3 regions of the Endozoicomonas sp. ALB032 genome follow, and region 3 is predicted to be linked to each of the others. Evidence: predicted binding sites of a transcription regulator. Region 3 holds the regulator's gene; each other region holds the start of a gene.
What was found. The regulator sigma-54, encoded in region 3, starts transcription at its own class of promoters, with help from an activator protein. The targets are predictions, from matches to a motif close to TGGCACNNNNNTTGCTNT.
Positions count from the first base shown of each region.

Region 1 (4,215 bases), 2.6 Mb from region 3:
CTCAGGGCAAGAACGGCCAATGACATCAGCAGCAACCGTCGGACGATCCAGCTTTTTCCAATTCGGCCACTTTCTTTTCGAGGGCTTCCAGTCTTTCACGGGTATGCTTCAGAACCGCGACCTGGGCATCAAACTCGTCACGGCTGACCAGTTCAAATTTGGCCAGAGCACTGCTCACCATTGCCTTGATGTTGTGCTCAATATCTTCCCGGGTCTGGCTTTTCTGCCCACCCAGAACCTGTCCTGCTTTGCCGGCAATACTACCGATAAGGGAGGCTTTATCGATCATCGATTATTCCTGCAATTGCTGTGATTTAAAACCGGCAGTGATGATACCACAAGCAGCTATTTCGCCGTGTCTGCTTTTATGTGCTAAATTGTTGGTTAATTCATGAACATTGACTTGGTGAACTCATGGATTTGGCTTATGCCAAAGACTCAAATCAAACTTGTATCTGCCCTCGGCTGGTTCTCTCTGTTCGCAAGCCTTATCCTCTCAAACAGTGTCAGCGCTGCGGGTAACAGAGACGACGCCTACGCCACGCCAACCGAAGATTTCTCGGTGCACGCAATCAAACATGGTTATAGCCTGACCGATGCACGACGGTTGCATAATGAGTGGAGCTTGAGCAAGTTTCTAAATATTACCGAATCGGGTGCTTACTCTTATTTGCACTTGGGTGAGTTTCTTCCGCAAGCCATGATTTACCATGATGGAGGGGTGGTCAGGCTTAATGAAAATGCCAGGAAATCAATTGCTGAAATCGCACTCAAAAAAGACGGCGAATCCACTACATTCGAGCAAGTGATCCTGGATAAGCATTCACCGGTTCAGGGCGTTCTGGTTGTCAAAAACGGCGAAATTGTCTACCAGCAATACCCCGGCATTAGAGAGAACGACCGCCATGTGTGGATGTCGAATTTAAAAGTGATCGTCGGCACGCTCATCGCTTTGCTGGAAGAGGAAGGGCGTATTGATCTACAGAAAACCGTGGCAGACTATCTACCCAAAGCAAAAAGTACAGCTTGGGGGAAAGTGAAACTATTTGATGTGTTGAATATGCAGTCGGGCCTCAATTTAGAGGAAAGTCCCGCAACACGTAGCGGTGATACCCCTCACAACGCCTTTGTGAGAGCAGAGGTTGGTTTGCCCGCTGATGACGGAAAAGTTTACACCCACGACGATGCCTTATTCGCGATTCCTTATCTGAAAAAGCCGGGCACGGCTTTTGAGTATTCATCCGCTAATACACAGATGTTGGGTTTGGTAATTGAGGAAATCACACAAAAAAGATTGGCAGAGGTTATTGCTGAGCGGATTTGGTCCAAAGCGAGCATGGCGGGCGATGCAACAGTTGGTTTAAGTCCGCAGGGTAATGCCATTATTCATGGCCTGGTCAGCTCTCGTTTAGATGATATGGCACGTTTTGGCATGTTGTTTACCCCGAGTTAGAAGAAGCTTTGCGATAGACGCATTGTTTCAGAAAAAATGCTGAAACGTATGCAAACATCAGGAGAACGCGATAACTATTTGAAAGGCGCACTTGGGCCCAGGCTGGCAGAAGAGTTCAGAGATGCACCACTATTTAATAGTTATCAGTGGGATGCTGTATTCGCTGATGGTGACCTCTATAAGAGTGGTATGAATGGCCAGGGCTTATATGTGTCACCTTCCAGAGATAATGTAGTAGTCTGGTTTGCTACCGACTTTACGGAAATTCCGATGGAAGCTTTCAGCGGAAGAGTCAGCCTGTACCTGGATTAGAGTAATTTAAAAGTCTACTGTCGTTATGTTTAAGTTTCTGTAATCGTGTTTAAGCCTGATTCTCTGCCTGTCAGGTTATTGTGACGACAATGAGCTGGCAAAAAAATTAACCAACCCTGTCGCTGATTTGAGTCAGTGTGCCCGTGCAAGCCAATTATGATACGGGCTTTGGTCCTCAAGACGGGCACAGAGTAACTGTTAATATACAGCCTGTTATACCCATCGAGATGAATGATAATTGGAATATCGTGTCCAGAACCATTCTACCTTTGATCGAACAAAATGATGTAGCAGGTAACAGCGGTTCGCAATCGGGTACTTCTCTCCTGCACCCAAAAAGGCTGGACATATACGCTACAATCCGAAAGCACTTACGATTGGGAAAATAGTCAATGGAATATTCCAGTAAATGCTGTGCTGTCAAAAGTAGTTCGCATAGGCCAGCTACCGGTGAGCTTTGCAGCTGGTGTGCGTTACTGGGCTGATGCGCCAGAACAGGGCGCTGAAGGTTGGGGGTTCCGCTTTGCGGTTACGGCGATGTTCCCCAAGTAGCTAGCCAGGCTTTGTATGAGAGACAGAGGCTGATCCATTGCATCAGAAGAGTGCGCGATTTAAGTGCGAGAATTGTTAGAGATGGGCTTTGTTGGTGCATGAAATTTAACAAGTGAACGGAAATGGGCCTTTTTTACTCTAAAGACCCGTTTATCAGGTTATTTTCAAAATTTGGCACATTGTCTGCATGTAAGCCACCAAACTCAGTTGGAATCTAGATCAGCTGAATATTCAGGGCTGGGAGCGCGGATCACAATAACAATGTCCGGATTTTCCCTGTTGGCCAACAGGATTCACTCAGGAGAGCTTTTATGAAGTTGGTATCAGCCATCATTAAGCCATTCAAACTGGACGACGTGCGAGAGGCTTTGTCCGAGATTGGTGTTCAGGGTATCACTGTCACCGAAGTTAAGGGGTTCGGTCGACAGAAAGGACATACTGAGCTCTATCGTGGAGCTGAATATGTGGTTGATTTTCTGCCCAAGGTCAAGCTGGAGGTCGGCATTGCAGATGACCTGCTGGACCAGGTGATCGAAGCCATTTCTTCAGCTGCCAACACAGGAAAGATTGGTGACGGGAAGATCTTCGTTACCAATCTGGAGCAGGCGATTCGGATCAGAACCAACGAAACTGGCGAAGACGCTGTTTGATGTGCAGAGCAGCAAGAGACCATAGTCAGGAAATTGATGGTTCTCAGGGTGCATGCACAACAATTAAAAAACTTCGTCGTTTGTTGCAGATACACTAAAAGCACCAGACGACATTCGCAAGAATAAAAATAGCTAATGTGGAAACAGTTTCCGAGTTGAGGAGACTGTTTTCAGGGCACAAATGCCGTAGCAAAAGACTACTTATCTGCTGAACTTTTTTGGGAGGAGCCCTGTGGAAAATCTGGCTCAAGTGTCGTACGCACTCGATACTTTCTACTTTCTGATGTCCGGTGCGCTGGTAATGTGGATGGCAGCCGGTTTTGCCATGCTCGAAGCCGGTCTGGTCCGTTCTAAAAACACCGTTGAAATTCTAACAAAGAATATCGCCCTGTTTGCGATTGCCTCTACCATGTACCTGCTCTGTGGTTACGCCATTATGTACCCTGGAACCAATGAAGGCGGTATCCTGCCGGTCCTTGGCTCTCTGATTGGTACTGAAAACACGGTTGCAGCGGTAACTGCGGGTGGTGATGATGCGCCATACTACTCTGTACGTTCAGACTTCTTCTTCCAGGTGGTCTTTGTAGCGACTGCAATGTCGATCGTTTCCGGTGCGGTTGCAGAGCGCATGAAACTCTGGTCTTTCCTGCTGTTTGCGGTCTTCATGACTGGCTTCATCTATCCCGTTCAGGGCTTCTGGAAATGGGGCGGTGGATTCCTGAACGAAGCTAACTTCCAGGACTTCGCAGGTTCCGGTGTTGTGCACATGGCTGGTGCTGCTGCCGCTCTGGCAGGTGTGCTGCTTCTGGGTGCACGCAAAGGCAAGTACGGTAAAGACGGTGCTGTTAATGCGATCCCCGGTGCCAACCTGCCACTCGCTACTCTGGGTACCTTTATTCTGTGGCTGGGATGGTTCGGTTTCAATGGTGGTTCTCAGCTGAAACTGTCTGATGTTGAAAGTGCGAACGCTGTCGCCCAGATCTTTGTCAACACTAACGCTGGTGCTGCTGGTGGTGTCATTGCTGCTCTGATCATAGCCCGTGTCCTGTTCGGTAAGGCTGACCTGACTATGGCTCTGAACGGTGCTCTGGCCGGTCTGGTATCCATTACCGCTGAGCCGCTGACACCAACCGCAGTATCTGCGACTCTGATCGGTGGCGTTGGTGGTTCTCTGGTCGTTCTGGCCATCCTGGCACTGGATAAACTGCGCATCGACGATCCAGTGGGTGCCATTTCAGTACACGGTGT
Region 1 covers NZ_JBLYNW010000001.1:2,656,192-2,660,406, forward strand. Annotated here, with positions in the region: gene ACO6VG_RS09750 (accessory factor UbiK family protein) at 26-289, opposite strand; gene ACO6VG_RS09755 (serine hydrolase domain-containing protein) at 428-1,453, shown strand; gene ACO6VG_RS09760 (hypothetical protein) at 1,502-1,765, shown strand; gene glnK (P-II family nitrogen regulator) at 2,629-2,967, shown strand; gene ACO6VG_RS09770 (ammonium transporter) at 3,200-4,215, shown strand, end outside.
Region 1: the regulator sigma-54 is predicted to act here: its motif matches at 2,490-2,507, upstream of glnK (P-II family nitrogen regulator).

Region 2 (4,215 bases), 4.3 Mb from region 3:
GGAAAAAAGCGCAAGATGCAGTTTAGTACGGAACTCCGTCAGGTTCCTCATGAAATCTGCAAACAATTCTCCGGTATAGCTCAATAGCTTGATTCATATCCTCTGTTCAATGATTCGATCTATCAAGAACTGATGAAAGGGGTAGGGGGGGAGGGACAGCGTTTGAATTTCCTGATATTTTATTTGCATTCAATGTCGTTTATTGCACAACTACTCAAACCAAAGCGGCGGGAGCGTCCAGGGATCGACGCTATGGCCTCCTGCTCTGTCAGGAGGATTCAGAATCAAAGCGGTTTTTTGCAGGCATGTGTGCGGGCCATGTATCTTAAGGAAGTGTTTTGTAGGAGAGGTAAAAATAGCAACTGGTAGTGCTATAGGGAGTGCTATAGGGTACAGTCGCTGCTTTTGGAGTGAATAATGAGTATTGAAGTTTGGTTTCTGTATGTTGTTTCAATCTTTGTAGTCATACTCATTCCTGGTCCTCTATCTCTGTACATGGTGTCCAATTCTATTAACTATGGGGTTATCAGATCCTATCCGGCATTTTTGGGTGGTACGCTGGCTTCATCACTTTACCTGGTTATTTCGGCCACTGGTCTTGGGGCCATTCTTACGGCTTCGGAAAACATGTTTCTGATACTGAAACTGATGGGAGTTCTTTATCTGGTTTATCTGGGGGTTAATACCATCAGGAAGTCGATGGCTGACACTACCAGTAAACGTCTCAATGATTGTTCTTTGCAGTTTCCCGGCTTCAGTAATCTGTTTAAAAAAGCTTTTCTATTGGGAGCCAGTAATCCAAAAGATATTATTTTCTTTATGGCTTTCTTGCCTCAGTTTATTAATAGAGATCAGGATCTTGTGCAACAAATATTGATCATTGTAATGACTTGGGGTGTAGTGGATTTGGTTTGCAAGCTTCTCTATGGGCTACTGTCAAAATCTGTGAAACCTATGCTGAGTACAAAAAAAAGTATGTTGTTATTTGAGCGTTCTACAGGGGGGCTCTATGTTCTGGCGGGTATCGCTGCCGTGTTGGTTGTGAAATAGAGAGCCAGGCCGAAGAGTATCCGGTGGCTGTGTTTTGTTTCAGTGGCCCATTGTGGACCACTGAAACAGAATGATCAGGTCACATCAATCATGGTGACACTGCCGTCAGGCATCACTTCGGCCATCTGACCCTTGGGTTCTTCCATCAGGAAGAGGGTAAAGAAACCCAACACTGCAGTGCCTGCGATAACCATGAAGAAGGTGGAGTAGTCCACCAGAGACAATACTGTCAGGTAGAAGACAGCGCCCACGTTACCATAGGCTCCTGTCATACCGGCAATTTGACCTGTGAGTCGACGCTTGATCAGGGGTACAGCCGCAAATACCGCACCTTCACCGGCCTGTACAAAGAAGGAGCAGGCCATGGCAGCAACAACAGCAAGAACCAGTGGCCAGCTGGAATCAATGATACTCATCATGTAGTAACCACCGGCCAGGCCTGCAGTGAGAACCAGCAGAGTGATCTTGCGGCCAAACTTGTCACTGAGTAATCCTCCGCCCGGACGGGACATCAGGTTCATGAAGGCATAAGCGGAAGCGACCAGACCCGCCATGACCGGATCCAGTTCAAAGGTATCTGCAAAAAACAGAGGTAGCATGGACACCACGGCCAGTTCAGAACCGAAGGTAGCGAAGTAAAGAACGTTCAGAACGGCCACCTGCTTGAACTGATACTGGTGAATAGCTGGCACAGGCTCGGAGAAAATGTGCTTGTTGACCTGCCAGACTTTCCAGACATCAAACAGGTAGATAGCAGTCAGACCGACATAAATAGCCGTTGAAATCCCGGCACTCAGCATGGCAACACCCTTAGGTGAAAGCTTCCAGGTCAGCAGAGCCAATGCCGCATACATGGGAATCTTCATGATCAGCAGCAAGGCAAAGTCGCCTTTGCTGGTGACTTCCATGGCGCCAATGTTCTTGGGGCGGAAGTAGGTAGCACCTTTAGGGGTATCTGTGACGTTTATGTAGAAGACGACACTGAACAGCAAGGAGATTAATCCGGTCAGGCCAATGGCGTAACGCCAGCCATCTTCTCCACCAAAGAGCAGTGCAAAGGTGGGCAGAGACATGGCAGCAGCAGCAGAGCCAAAGTTGCCCCAGCCACCGTAAATACCTTCTGCGGTACCCAATTGGCGAGCGGGGAACCACTCAGATACCAGACGAATGCCGACCACAAAGCCTGCACCAATAGTACCCAGCATAAAGCGGGCTATGGCGGCCTGGGTAAAGTCATCTGCCATGGCATACATAAAACAAGGAATACTGCAGATGGCCAGGAGTCCGGAATAGACTTTTCTGGGACCGTAAACATCAGTGAGCATACCGATGATGACTCGAGCCGGAATAGTGAGGGCTACGTTCAGAATCAGCAGGGTTTTCAGTTCTTCACGAGTCAGGCCCAGAGACTCGGAAATAGCCAGGGCCAGAGGCGCATGGTTAAACCAGACCACAAAGCTAATAAAGAAGGCAATCCAGCTAAGGTGCAGAATCTTGGTCTTCCCGCTAAAAGAAAACAGGTTAAATGAATCGGGGTTGCTCATACATCCTCCTTGTTTAAGAAATTCCCCAAGCAAAAGCAAACATCAGGCCAATATGATAAATGCACCGATTTGACTTGCATTTTTATGCGTATTTAATGAATTTTCTCTTCTATGCAAGAAAGTTCTTTATTTGAGTGCGGGAAGTTTCTGAGTATTTTTATTCTGCTCACCAAAATGGTGCTCTTTAGCTGTTTGATTATTTCTGCGTGCATTATTTTTGTGCGAGTAGCTAAAGTCTCAGGAAAGAATTTCCTGTTTTTATCGTGTTTTGAAAGTGGGCACGGCAGTTGCATAGGCACAAGAATTAGAAAAGAGGCTGGCTCTAAAGGATGCAGTTGTTCCGGCCCAATGCTAGATACTAAAGAGGATGTCTGGGATGATCGGAAAAGAAACCCTGGTGGTTGTCGGTAACGGCATGGTAGGTCACCGCTTTCTGGAGAAACTGGTAGATGCTGGCGGCCTGAAACGCTTCGATGTGGTGGTATTTGGAGAAGAGATCCGTCCTGCCTATGACCGGGTTCATCTCAGTGAATTTTTCACAGGTCGCTCAGCGGATGACCTGTCTATGGTTTCTGAAGGCTTTTATGAGCAGGAAGGCATTAATCTTGTTCTTAATGAAGCCATTACATCAATAAATCGTGAGTCCTGTGAAGTAGTGACAGCCAGTGGCATGACTCAAAAGTACGATCAGCTGGTACTGGCTACAGGCTCCTATCCATTTGTTCCTCCCGTACCCGGGCATGACCGTGAAAACTGTTTTGTCTATCGTACCATCGAAGATCTGGAAGCGATTAAAGAAGCTGCCCGTAACAGTAAGATCGGTGCCGTTGTGGGTGGCGGTCTGTTGGGGCTTGAAGCAGCAAAAGCTCTGAAAGATCTTGGGCTGGAAACCCACGTGGTCGAATTTGCTCCCCGTCTGATGGCTGTTCAGGTGGATGATAGCGGTGGTGCCATGCTCAGACGCAAGATCGAGGGTCTGGGGGTCACGATTCATACCTCCAAAAATACCCGACAGATTGTTGATGGTGAAGGCGCTGTTCACCAGATGCAGTTCGCTGACGGCGAACAACTGAATACCGATATCGTACTGTTTTCAGCCGGTATTCGCCCAAGAGATGAGCTGGCGAAAGCTTCCGGACTGGAGTTGGGTGAGCGAGGCGGTATCGTTATAGATAACGACTGCCGTACATCTGATGAACGTATATTTGCCATTGGTGAGTGTGCACTCTGGAGTGGCCGTATCTTTGGTCTGGTGGCACCGGGCTACCAGATGGGGCAGGTGGTTGTAGATCAGTTGACGGGTAAGAACGGTAATCAGTTTACTGGTGCCGATATGAGCACCAAGCTGAAACTGATGGGTGTTGATGTTGCCAGTATTGGTGATGCCCATGGCAATACCGAAGGTTCCCTGAGCTACCAGCTGATTGATGAAGAGAAAGAAGTTTATAAAAAACTGGTGGTTTCCAGAAATAAGAAAAAGGTTCTGGGAGCTGTATTGATAGGCGATGCTGAAGAGTACGGCAGCCTGTTGCAGATGATGCTGAATGACATGCGTCCCCCGGAAAATCCTGCTGAACTCATTCTGCCTCAGACCGATGGTTCTGCAGCGACAGGTTTGGGC
Region 2 covers NZ_JBLYNW010000001.1:4,406,598-4,410,812, forward strand. Annotated here, with positions in the region: gene ACO6VG_RS16365 (LysE family translocator) at 418-1,050, shown strand; gene ACO6VG_RS16370 (NarK family nitrate/nitrite MFS transporter) at 1,125-2,594, opposite strand; gene nirB (nitrite reductase large subunit NirB) at 2,971-4,215, shown strand, end outside.
Region 2: the regulator sigma-54 is predicted to act here: its motif matches at 2,627-2,644, upstream of ACO6VG_RS16370 (NarK family nitrate/nitrite MFS transporter).

Region 3 (4,215 bases):
AAAACAGCCTCTGGTTCGTGAGAACGCTGACTACTATTTCATTGACACCAGGGTCACCCAGTACAACAAAGAGGGCGAACTGGATTACATACTGGTCTCAGACAGTATCACCCATTACCCGCACAATGACACAACGTTGCTGCAAACCCCTCATCTGGAGAATTTCAATACCCCCGGAAAACCCATGGTGGCCGACGCCCTCTATGGCAAACTGTTGCCCGGCAGCGAGGATATAGAGCTCTGGGATGATGTGGTGATGACCCAGACGAACCTCGGCAATGGTAGTAAGGTTCGAATAGACACTGATTTCATGACCATATACTCTGAAAAGGATCTGGCAGTCACTGATCGACCGGTACTGATCACCAACGACACTGGACGTACGCGCGCCATTGGTATGGAGGCTTTCTTCAAGGAGAGTCTGGTTAAACTCAAGTCTAGGGTAAGAGGATTTCATGAGCCAAAGCCATGAACAGGCCAAGCGCCTTGATCCAAATGAGCGGCCAGACAGAAAGAGTCGTCGCAGAGGGGTCGAATATTACCTGATGCTGGGGGCCACGGTTCTGCTTCCAGTCATGGCACAAGCATTGCCATCTGACCGGCAGAAGCCTATTGAGATCGAGTCCAACACCGCCGATATCGATAACAAGAAAGGTGTATCCATCTATAAAGGCAATGTTGTGATGATTCAGGGCACCACCCGAATTACCGGAGACAAGGTGACCATCTATTCCGTCCAGCAGGAAGTTAAAAAAATTGTGGCAGAAGGCGACAAGGAAAGAGCTTACTACGAAGAACAGCAACCTGATGATCAGGGCATTCTGAAAGCCTGGGGTCATACTATCGATTATCAGGTGGCTGGCGATAAGATCCAACTGATCAAGCAGGCGCAGTTGACCCAGAAGGGTGATACCTTCACAGGTGAACGCATTGATTATGACCTGACCAAACAGACCGTGAATGCCAAGGGCAGTGAGAACAAAAGCAACCCGGATGGTCGGGTCAAAATGATTTACCAACCCAAACCTGAGAGCAAGCAGTAGTACTCATATCCCATTACACTCACTGCTCAACGACTGAACAGGCTTGAAAGGGCTGCCAGAAAAACGACAGCTAACTTTTAAACAGGAAGACAAACTCCGGATGGCAACGCTTAAGGCAGAACATCTCAGTAAAAGCTACAAAGGCAGACAGGTCGTCAAAGATGTATCTCTGGCTGTCGACAGTGGTCAAATTGTCGGACTTCTTGGCCCCAACGGGGCAGGTAAAACTACCTGCTTCTACATGATTGTAGGTCTCGTAAAAGCAGACGGTGGACAGGTTGACCTTAGTGGCCAGAGTTTAACTCACGAACCTATGCATGGCCGGGCCAGAGCTGGCGTAGGTTATCTGCCACAGGAAGTTTCTATTTTCAGGAAATTGACGGTCACCGATAACCTGCTCTCGATATTGGAAACCCGTTCCGACCTTTCCCGGAAAGATCGCATCGCAAAAATGGAGTCATTGCTGGAAGAGTTTAATATCAATCATATCAGGGACAATCCGGGTATGAGCCTTTCCGGTGGTGAAAAGCGCAGGGTAGAAATTGCCCGAGCTCTTTGCACTGACCCAAAATTTATTCTGCTCGATGAACCCTTTGCCGGTGTTGACCCCATTTCTGTTGGTGACATCAAGGCCATTATCACGCACCTGAAAGCCCGGGACATCGGAGTCCTGATTACCGACCACAATGTCCGGGAGACACTGGATATCTGCGAGAAGGCCTACATTGTCAGCGAAGGCACTATTATTGCCGAGGGTGATAGTCAGACTGTCCTGGCTAATCAAAAGGTTCGTGACGTTTATCTCGGGCATCAGTTCAGTCTCTGATCATCTCTTGACTGGTCTCGCGAAAGAAGCGGGCAAAGATGTTGAGCTGATTTATTTTCATACTCTTGTTCTGAATGTTGCATGGCTGACTTGATGAATCACTTTCCCGAAGCTTCAGATGTGATTATAATCCCAGTGACATGGAGAGTAGCCCAATCAAAATAATGAGCAGACACTGAGATATAACTGTCAGGCGCTGATGGCATCAAATCTGGCACCCTCAGTGCAGACACCGAAGTAAAGGTATACAGTTGCCTATGAAGCCATCCTTACAGCTAAAAATGGGCCAGCAGCTGACCATGACACCTCAGCTGCAGCAGGCCATAAGGCTTCTGCAACTTTCCACTCTGGACCTTCAGCAGGAAATCCAGGAAGTTCTTGAATCCAATCCGATGCTGGAGTCTGAAGAGTCCGTTGAAGAACCACCTGCATCTGGTGATGAAGGGGAACAGCCTGTTGACTTCAATGAAAAAGCAGAACAGCCCCCGGAACCAGAAGAGCCCCAGTGGGCTGACAGCATACCCAATGACCTGCCCGTTGACTCCGGATGGGATGATGTCTATTCCAGCCTGCCCGCTGCAACCGATGAGGAACATGATCCTTTTGCCCGCTCCCGGGCCAATGAGTCCCTCCAGGACTATCTGGAATGGCAGTTAAACCTGACTCCCATGACTGACAGAGACAGGCTGATGGGCCTGGCTGTGATCGAAGCCATCAATAATGACGGGTACCTCACTCACTCCCTGGAAGAAATTTATCTCTCGCTACAGGAACAGGTAGAGGAACTGGCGTTTGAAGAACTTCAGGTCATGCAACGACGGATTCTTCACTTTGATCCGGTGGGTTGTGCCAGCGCCAACCTGAAAGAATGTCTCGAAGTTCAACTCAATCAACTGCCACAAGAAACCCACTTCCTGAAAGAAGCACGTCTGCTGATCCAGAATCATCTACAGGCTCTGGGTAGTCGTGACTATGCCCAAATCATGCGGCGTACCCGTCTCAAAGAACATCAACTGAGGGAAGCCCTTAGCCTTGTTCAAAGCCTCAACCCGAGGCCCGGATCAGAAATCGGCCAGGCGGACACGGAATACGTCACCCCCGATATTTCGGTCACCAAAGTCAGGGACCGCTGGGCGGTTGATCAGCTGCAGGAAGCCCGCTGGTTTCTGAAAAACCTGCAAAGTCGTAACGAAACCTTACTGAAAGTAGCGGGCAAGATTGTTGAATTTCAGAAAGATTTTCTGGAGCAGGGTGAGCAGGCCATGAAGCCCCTGGTGTTGGCAGACATTGCTCAGGCAGTGGATATGCACGAGTCCACTATTTCCAGGGTCACTACACAGAAATACATGCACACTCCAAGAGGCGTGTTTGAGCTGAAATACTTTTTCTCCAGCCATGTCAGCACAGCCACTGGTGGAGAGTGCTCATCAACAGCCATCAGAGCCTTGATTAAAAAACTGGTATCCGATGAAAACCCTAAAAAACCACTGAGTGATAACAAAATCGCCGGCTTGCTGGGGGACCAGGGGATCAAAGTGGCCAGGAGAACCATCGCCAAATATCGTGAATCAATGAATATACCGCCATCGAATGAACGCAAGCAGCTTATCTGAGCCTTCAGCGATTGAGGTAACAAGCCCTTATACCACAAATCGCCCCATAGATTTTTTGTCTCAGAACAGCGCTAACTGTCATTGACAGTGATAGACTTTCAATCAGGGTTGCCCGTACAATCCCGGGGGCAGTCCAATGTCGAGAATCGGGATCAGCAGGAGAGCGTTACATGCAAGTCAACATCAGTGGACATCATGTAGAGGTGACTGAGGCTCTGAAAGATTATGTCACCAAGAAACTCGACCGCCTTGCCGCCCACTTTGATCAGATTACAAACGTTCAGGTCACTCTGAGTGTTGAGAAACTGAAGCACAAAGTGGAAGCGACTCTACATGTTCGTAGGGCGGATATTAATGCAACCGCTGAGGCTGAAGATATGTACGCTGCCATTGATGACATGTCGGACAAACTGGATCGACAACTGGTAAAACACAAAGAGAAAACGCTTGACCGGCTACAGGGTGCCAACGGCCGCCTGTAAGCATCGATCGTTGTATGATTATTGAAAACATTCTAACCCCCGGGCGCACCCTCTGCGATGTGCAGGGGGCCAGCAAAAAGAAAATCCTGGAAATTGTTGCGGAAATCATCAATGAGCATGTTCCCGCTATCAAAACCAAGGATCTGTTTAACAAGCTGATTAACAGAGAGCGACTCGGTACCACCGGTTTGGGCAAAGGCATAGCCCTGCCTCACTGTCGCTCCAGTGCTTGTCAGCATCCTACCGGACTT
Region 3 covers NZ_JBLYNW010000001.1:94,038-98,252, forward strand. Annotated here, with positions in the region: gene lptC (LPS export ABC transporter periplasmic protein LptC) at 1-472, shown strand, start outside; gene lptA (lipopolysaccharide transport periplasmic protein LptA) at 456-1,043, shown strand; gene lptB (LPS export ABC transporter ATP-binding protein) at 1,144-1,869, shown strand; gene ACO6VG_RS00360 (RNA polymerase factor sigma-54) at 2,127-3,482, shown strand; gene hpf (ribosome hibernation-promoting factor, HPF/YfiA family) at 3,653-3,964, shown strand; gene ACO6VG_RS00370 (PTS sugar transporter subunit IIA) at 3,979-4,215, shown strand, end outside.